Regions from separate parts of the Ochrobactrum vermis genome, predicted to be linked through region 2. Evidence: riboswitches for the same ligand, from Rfam matches in the RefSeq annotation. Region 2 holds a riboswitch; the other holds the start of a gene.
The links. Region 2 has a riboswitch for thiamine pyrophosphate ahead of thiB (thiamine ABC transporter substrate binding subunit). Riboswitches for the same ligand answer to the same signal wherever they lie in the genome.

Region 1 (4,184 bases), 2.1 Mb from region 2:
GGATCAACGCTTCAAAACCGGAAATCTTACCGCTCTCAAGATTGAATATCGGCTGATAATGAAGCTCGAACTGTTCATCCAGCAGAGCCTGTCGAAGCTCGCCGGTCATGACATGGCGTTTCTCCGCTGCCAGACGCAGGGAGTGCTGATAAAAACGGAATGTGCGACGTCCGCCTGATTTTGAAGCGTAAAGCGCAAGATCGGCATTGCGCATCAGCGCATCCGGGTTATCACCATGCAACGGCGCTTGAGCAATGCCCATGCTGCAAGTGACAAATTCCGAGTTGCCGACCAGTTTGAACGGATCCTGAAAAGCGGAAAGGATACGGTCAGCGAACATCGCAATCTGGGCCAGCGTTCCGCTGCGATAAACGATGGCAAATTCGTCACCACCCAGTCGAACGATGAATTCATCTGAAGTCGTGATCTGCTTCAGCCGACGCGCCACTTCCTGCAGAAGCTGATCACCTGCCTGATGGCCGATACTGTCGTTGATGTTCTTGAAATGGTCTATGTCGAGATAGAACAAGGCAAAAGGTTCAGAATCTCCACCTTTTTTCAGCAGACTCTCAACATGGTGCGCAAAATAGGCACGGTTCGGCAGGCCGGTCAGGCTGTCATGCATGGCGATATGTGCCATGCGCTCCTCGATCTCGCGCCGTTCGGTAATATCTTCAACAAGCCCAATCAAATAGCGAGGCTCGTTGTCCTCGACCGGTGGGATCGAGCATTTGATGATCCGCATCGTTCGCGAAGTTCCATCCTTGCGCGCGACCTTGCGTTCAACGCTCAACACCTCCCGGCGTCGCATCGCCATGCGGTCCTGCTGGCTGAAAGCAGCAGCCTCGCGCTCGGGAAATAAATCAAGGTCGGTGGAGCCAATAGCTTCTTCTATCGTCTGTCCGCTCGCTGTTGATGCAGCCTGATTGTAGAGCACATAACGGCCGCCGTCGTGCATATCCTTGACGAAAACACCAAGCGGCAGATTATTGACGAGACTGTCCAGTAAGGATTGGGCGTGACTTGCCTGACGATTGGCTTCCGCCAACTCCGTTCTATCCTGAACAATAGCCAGAATTGCTTCCCTGCCGTCGAACTGCACTTCCCGCCCGTAGGTCAGAACCTCGATGATTTCGCCATCCGCGCGCAAATGCTGCCAGCGCTCCGGGCGCTCCAGATCGCTACGATCACGGACAGCGCTCAGCATACGCTCGCGTTCTGTATGTGGACGAATATCGAGAACAGTCATGCCCGGCAGCTCATCGGGCGTGTAGCCGTAAAGCGCATAGGCCGCATCGTTCATGATGATGAAGCCCAGGGTTTGTGGATCATAGACCCACATCGGCGTCGGATGGGTGGTGAAAAGAATACGGAAATCCTGCTGGGACGTGCTCGCCATGATGCATTCCGCCCGTTCCGGACCGGCTTTCCGCTTCCCCATCATGTACCCCTTGCTCCGCACCGACACGTGTCGTCCGCTAATTCAGCCAACAAAACCTTTCACTGGAACATCATATTCCGCATGTGTTCATGAACAGACAAGTTCACGAGCCGACAGGCGAGGACTGCCACCCAGGCACACTTCCCCGCAGAGAGATTACGACTAATGGTTTTAACAAACCATATATGAAAAGCCCTTTCATATAAGTTTTTTCTGATTATCGCGTTTTCATCGCGTCAGACGCAGTACCAGACACAACAGAACACTGCTTGACCGTTCAAAACTTCCGGCCTATGCCTATGGATGCAAAATTCGTTGGGGTGCCTCGCAAGAGGCTGAGAGGCGCGTTCTCGCGTTAACCCATTGAACCTGATCCGGGTAATACCTGCGTAGGGAACGGAGTTTGATGCGTCGCGGACGGGGTTCATCCCCACAGGAGCTTACGCTCCATAAAGGTTCATGGCGTCTCATTTTTCCGTTCGGAATGAGAGACGACACGATGAACCAGAAACATAGTTTCTCCCGAACCAAAACCAACAATGGCCAGACGCGGTCTGTGCCCATCTGTGTGACTATTGCCGGTTCCGACAGCGGCGGCGGCGCTGGCATTCAGGCCGACCTCAAGACATTTTCCGCACTTGGCGTTTATGGCGCAAGCGTCATTGCCGCTGTGACCGTGCAGAACACCTGCGCGGTAAGCGCGGTGCACGATATCCCGCCCGCCATCGTAGCAGGGCAGATCGACGCTGTTTTCAGCGATCTCGATGTTGCGGCAGTGAAGATCGGCATGGTTTCCGTACCTGAAACCATCGACGCCATCGCGCGCGGCCTTGCGCATTTTTCCGGTCCCGTCGTTGTCGATCCGGTGATGGTGGCAAAGTCGGGCGACCGGCTTTTGAGTGAAAACGCCATCGCGCTTTTGCGCCAGAAACTCATTCCGCTCGCCACATTGCTGACGCCCAACCGACCGGAAGCGGCCTGCCTGCTCGGCTGCGATCTTGCGCTCGACGATGCAGACGCCGAAGAACAGGGCCGCGCCTTGCTCGAACTCGGTGCGAAGGCCGTTCTTATGAAGGGCGGTCATGCGGAAGGCGAAATCTGCGTCGACCTGCTGGTGCGTCGTGATCAGCCGACGCTGCGCGTCGAGGCGCCGCGTATCCTCACCGTCAACACCCATGGCACAGGCTGCACGCTCTCCTCGGCCATTGCGGCAGAGCTTGCCAAGAACCTGCCGCTGGAGAAAGCCGTTCTGAACGCGCACGCCTATCTGCAAGGGGCAATCCGCGCCGCCGATACGTTGAAGATCGGACACGGCCATGGGCCGGTGCATCATTTCCATAACCTCTGGACGATCCGAACAGAGGAGATTGCGTGATGCGCGTCACCATCATCGGAGCGGGTGTCGCCGGGCTTGCCACCGCCGCCGAGTTCACCGATCAGGGCCATGCCGTCACGGTGATTGCCCGCAGCCCGCAGATCGGTTCCGACTGCTGTTCGTGGCTTGCGGGCGGCATGCTGGCGCCATGGTGCGAGGGCGAAAGCGCCGAAGAGCCTGTGGTGCGGCTCGGTCAGGAATCCATCGGATGGTGGGAAAAGCACGTCTCCGGCGTCAAGCGCGAAGGCACGCTGGTTCTGTCGCACAACCGCGATGCCAGCGAGTTGCGCCGTTTCGCCCGCCGCACGGAAGCCTTCGACACAATCGACCACGACCGCATCAATGCGCTGGAACCCGATCTGGCCGGGCGTTTCCGGCAGGGCCTGTTCTTCGCGCGTGAAGGGCATCTCGATCCGCGCAAGACACTGGTTGAACTGGCCGGAAACCTGCAACGAAAGGGTGTCGTCTTTCACCTCAATACGGAAGCCGATGAAGCGATGAGCGATGCGGATATCGTGGTGGATGCACGCGGTCTTAGCGCCCGCGATGCACTGCCGGATCTGCGCGGCGTCAAGGGGGAAATGCTGGTTGTCCGCTCGCGGGACATCAACCTTTCGCGGCCGGTGCGCCTCCTGCATCCGCGCATTCCGCTCTACATCGTGCCGCGTGGCGACGGTGTGCACATGATCGGTGCGACGATGATCGAAAGCGATCAGCGCAGTGGCATCAGCGTGCGCTCGACGCTGGAGCTTTTGAGCGCGGCTTACGCCCTGCATCCGGCCTTTGGCGAGGCGGAAATTCTCGAAACCGGCGTCGATGCGCGTCCCGCCTTTCCCGACAACCTGCCCCGCGTGAGACGGCGTGGCAAAACCATCTATGTCAACGGGCTTTACCGCCACGGCTTCCTGCTCTCGCCGGCGATAGCACGCATGGCGGTTGCGAGCGCGACCGCGCCCGAAACCAGGCCCGAATTTGTGGAGGACTATGCATGACGATCGTGCTGAACGGTGAAGTCATCACCACGGCAGCGGCCAATCTGGCGGCGCTGCTCGCCGAAATCGAACTCGACGAAGCGGTGGTCGCAACCGCGCTGAACGGCGAATTCGTGGCCAGCGACGAGCGCGCCACCGCGACCCTCTCGGCTGGCGACCGCATTGAAGTTCTGGCCCCGATGCAGGGAGGCTGAGATGCTCGAATTCTACGGCAAAACGTTTGAAAGCCGCCTGCTGCTCGGCACGGCGGAATATCCATCGCCCGCTATTCTTGCCGATGCGGTGCGCGCCTCGCGGGCGGGGATCGTTACCGTATCGCTGCGTCGCGAAAGCGGCGAGGCCCGCGCCGGACAGGACTTCTGGGCGCTGATCCGCG
Region 2 (4,184 bases):
CTCACCGAAAGGCTGGCATCCTCCAGAAGCGGCGTGCCTCCAAAGGTGAGCTTGATCTGGTCGAGGCGAAGGAGTGGTGGTGCCATGGTTCTCGTCGATAAACAGGATTGAAAATTCCGCCCTGCTTGTCCGCGACAAAAGCCGTTCTGTCAAATGGAACGGCAAGAAAAGACCCGTGAAAAACAAACAGGCCGGGTTTCCCCGACCTGTTCTCCGACTGAATTGCATCAGTCGCTATATTGTTTGCCCAGCTATTACTGGCAAGGTGCTTCGTAGACGCGGCCATACGGATCGCGATAACGGCAATACTGCGTGCCATTGCGCGTCTGGGCTGCACCGAGGAGCGTACCGGCAACACCGCCGATAGCGGCACCGGCAAGAGCGCCACGGCCATTGCCGCCAATTGCGCCACCGGCGAGAGCACCGAGTGCTGCGCCACCAACGCCGTAACCGGCCGTGCGCTGTTCATTCGTCGTGCATGCGGCCGTCGAGAACGCGAGCACGCCGGCAACAGCAATCATCGTAAGACGTGACTTCATTGAAACATCTCCTACAAGAGTTGAACTAATCACCGACTTTGCGTCCCCAATTTCGGCGTAAAGCAGATGACACCCGCTTGGCCCATTTACAATACGTTTCGCCTGCCAGCGTCAAGCTCTTTCGATTGATAAGGTTAGCGGACTCAGCGCGGTGTTTCCTCCATCGCCAAGTTGGCGATAAGTATCGCCAGTCCAGAATGCGCAGCAACACGAAGTGTTCCACGAACTACATTAGAAACCGTCCATGAAGAGCCGAACGGTAGTGTCACATTATCTAACGGCCACTCCGCATTTGTGATCGAAAGGCCTTCAACAGTGCTGAAATTAATCACACTGAACGGCGTTCCGTTCGGAAAGTCATAAACATAATCTCCAGGCGGCAAGGGCCAGGCTTCCTCGGAACCGCTGGACAGAAGCACGTTTCGCCCTTTTGCGGCCTGCGCTGTCGCCATGGTCAGATGCAGAAGCGTGTGGTCGGTGCGTTGTCCGCCAAAGGCTCCGCAAAGGATCACCCGATCCGCCCCCCGCATATAGGCCTCCTCAAGGGCCAGTTCTCCGTCCGTCATGTCCTTGGCGGAGGGGAACGTCTTTTGCGGCACGTGTTTATATTGCGCGCGCAGTTCGACAGAAGCCGAATCGAAATCGCCAAGCCACAATTCCGGTTCGACACCAAGAGCGGCAGCATGCCGGATCCCGCTATCGGCAGCGAGAATACGCGCACCTGCAATTTGGCGTTTCAGGCGATCGGTCACGACCAGATCGCCGCCTAGGAGAATGACGAATGTGCTCATAAGCCGCTCATAACACGGGCAAATCCCCGCCGGAAGCCCGCATTCTCTAGCATTGCAATCCACCGAAACATTATTGCCCTTCCTGTTGCGAAAGATTATTGTCGCAACCGCTCTAACGGGGTGCCATCTGCTTTCGCGGATGGCTGAGAGGCCGCAATCCCGGCCAACCCGCTGAACCTGATCCGGTTTGCACCGGCGGAGGGATTAGACGCTCCATAAAACGGCGCTCAATCCTCTTGTAATAAAAGAAAGGAAGTGCCGTGATGCGGCTGTTATCTTTGCTGGCTTTTTCATTTTCCGCAGCCCTCGCTCTCGCGCCTTCAGCGCAGGCGAAAGACAAGCTCACCGTCTATACCTATGACAGTTTCGTTTCCGAATGGGGCCCTGGCCCGAAGGTCAAGGAGAACTTCGAGAAGGAGTGCGACTGCGAAGTTGACTGGATTGCATCCGCCGACGGTGTCGCGCTGCTCAACCGTCTCAAACTCGAAGGCAGCAATACCAAAGCCGATATCGTTCTCGGTCTCGATACCAATCTGACGACCGAAGCGCGTGCTACCGGCTTTTTTGCTCCAAGCAGCATCGACCAGAGCAATGTGAGCGTTCCGGGCGGCTTCAGGGATGATATCTTCGTTCCCTATGATTATGGCTATTTCGCCGTGGTCTACGATTCAGAAAAGCTGCCCAATCCTCCAAAGAGCCTGAAGGAGCTGGTCGAAGGCGACCCTTCCCAGAAGATCGTGCTGCAGGATCCACGCACATCCACACCAGGGCTCGGCATGCTGCTCTGGATGAAATCAGTCTATGGCGACGAAGCGGAAGCAGCCTGGCAGAAACTGCAAAAGCGCATCCTCACCGTCACGCCTGGCTGGTCGGAAGCCTATGGTCTCTTCACCAAGGGCGAAGCTCCGATGGTTCTGTCCTACACGACGTCGCCCGCCTATCACATGATCGCGGAAAAGACGGAGCGCTATAAGGCTTTGGCCTATCCGGAAGGCAATTATCTCCAGATCGAGCTTGCCGCCCAAACCACAACCGGCGCAAAAAATCCTCTGGCGCAAAAGTTTCTGGCATTCATGACCGGCCCCGGCTTCCAGGATGTAATTCCTGAAACCAACTGGATGTACCCGGCAGGCAAGACCTCCGCCACTCTTCCAGCCGCCTTCGACGCAATGCCGAAGCCTGAAAAGACACTTCTCTTTCCCTCTGACGAAGTAGCCAAAAACCGCAAGTCATGGGTCGATGAATGGCTGGCAGCAACCAGCAAATGACGACCTTCCCGGCACAGCACCGATCGAAAGTCATATCCCCCGCCATGCCCGCTGCGGGTGTGCTGGCACTTGTCTTTCTGGTCGTGCTTGCCGGTGGAGCACTTGTTGCGCTGGCATTCGAAGCGGGCAGCGGCGGTTTCGACGCCGCTGCCAATTTCGACACCTATCTGTGGCGGGTTGCCCGCTTCACGATCCTGCAGGCAATCGCTTCGAGCCTGCTTTCCGTGTTGTTTGCAGTTCCGGTCGCCCGCGCGCTTTATGCCGAAGCAAGCTTTCCGGGGCGCGAGCTTATTCTGCGCCTGTTTGCCCTGCCGCTTGCTCTGCCAGCTCTCGTTGCCGTGCTCGGCGTCACCAGCATATACGGCCGCAACGGTTTCATTGCGCATCTGTCCGAAGTTGCAGGACATCCATTCCAACCGGATATTTACGGCATTACGGGCATCCTGATCGCCCATATCTTCTTTAATATGCCGCTTGCAGTTCGTCTCATTCTGGCAGGTTATGAATCTATACCGACCGATTACTGGAAGCTTTCCGCACAGCTCGGCATGGGCAATGGAGCGCGCTTCCGGCTCATCGAATGGCCTGTGATCCGGCGCAATCTGCCAGGTATGATCAGCCTGATCTTCATGCTCTGTGTGACAAGTTTCACGACAGTGCTGACACTCGGCGGCGGCCCGCGTGCCACCACGCTGGAAGTTGCGATCTATCAAAGCCTGCATTTCGATTTCGACCCGGGCCGTGCTGTCGCGCTCACCTTCACGCAGCTTGCATTGACATTGCTTGTCCTTCTGGCTCTCCGTCTGACCGGTAGCCCGTCCGAAGAAAGCTTCACCCATTCCGCGACGCCGCGACGCTATGGCAAGGCGTCCACGGCTGAACGTATTTCAAACATCGTCATCATCGGAACAGGCTTCCTCTATGTCGCGCTGCCGATTGCAGGTGTAGTCGTCTCCGGTCTCGCCGCCGATCTCGTGCGGCTTCTGACAGAGAGAACGGTCTGGCGCGCCATCGGCACCAGTCTGGCGCTCGGCTTTTCCGCAGCACTGCTCTCGGTCATTCTATCGCTTGCACTTGTATCGGCCCGTGAGGCGATGAAAGAACGTAAGATCGCCAATATTTTCGATACGGGTGCCAGCCTGATCCTTGTCATGCCGCCCATCGTGATCGGCGCTGGCTGGTTCATCCTGCTTCGCCATTTCACCAATCCTTTTGCGATGGCACCGTTCATGGTCGTCACCGTCAATGCGGCGATGGCCATGCCCTTTGCCGTGCGCCTTCTGCGCCCCGCATGGGACACGGCAGCCAGCCGTCACAACCGGCTTTGCGCGCAGTTGGGCATTCGCGGCTTCAACCGTTTCCGGCTCATCGACTGGCCGTCGATCCGCAAACCTTTCGGCATGGCCTTCGCTTTTGCCATGGCGCTTTCTCTCGGTGACCTCGGCACCATCGCCCTGTTCGGCAGTGACGCACTTTTGACCCTGCCCTATCTCCTCTTGCAGCGCATGGGCAGCTATCGCACATTCGACGCGGCTGGTCTGGCGCTCATTCTCGGGCTGCTTTGCCTCGCACTGATGATAATCGCA

Region 1: another riboswitch for thiamine pyrophosphate. It lies ahead of thiD (bifunctional hydroxymethylpyrimidine kinase/phosphomethylpyrimidine kinase); the one in region 2 lies ahead of thiB (thiamine ABC transporter substrate binding subunit).

The regions. Positions count from the first base shown of each region.
Region 1 is NZ_PCOC01000001.1:243,759-247,942, reverse strand. Features, by position in the region: gene CQZ93_RS01140 (putative bifunctional diguanylate cyclase/phosphodiesterase) at 1-1,441, opposite strand, end outside; TPP riboswitch at 1,748-1,854, shown strand; gene thiD (bifunctional hydroxymethylpyrimidine kinase/phosphomethylpyrimidine kinase) at 1,941-2,816, shown strand; gene thiO (glycine oxidase ThiO) at 2,816-3,808, shown strand; gene thiS (sulfur carrier protein ThiS) at 3,805-4,002, shown strand; gene CQZ93_RS01120 (thiazole synthase) at 4,004-4,184, shown strand, end outside.
Region 2 is NZ_PCOC01000001.1:2,348,374-2,352,557, forward strand. Features, by position in the region: gene CQZ93_RS11680 (ABC-F family ATP-binding cassette domain-containing protein) at 1-86, opposite strand, end outside; gene CQZ93_RS11690 (YMGG-like glycine zipper-containing protein) at 255-539, opposite strand; gene CQZ93_RS11695 (thiamine diphosphokinase) at 683-1,330, opposite strand; TPP riboswitch at 1,437-1,551, shown strand; gene thiB (thiamine ABC transporter substrate binding subunit) at 1,594-2,598, shown strand; gene thiP (thiamine/thiamine pyrophosphate ABC transporter permease ThiP) at 2,595-4,184, shown strand, end outside.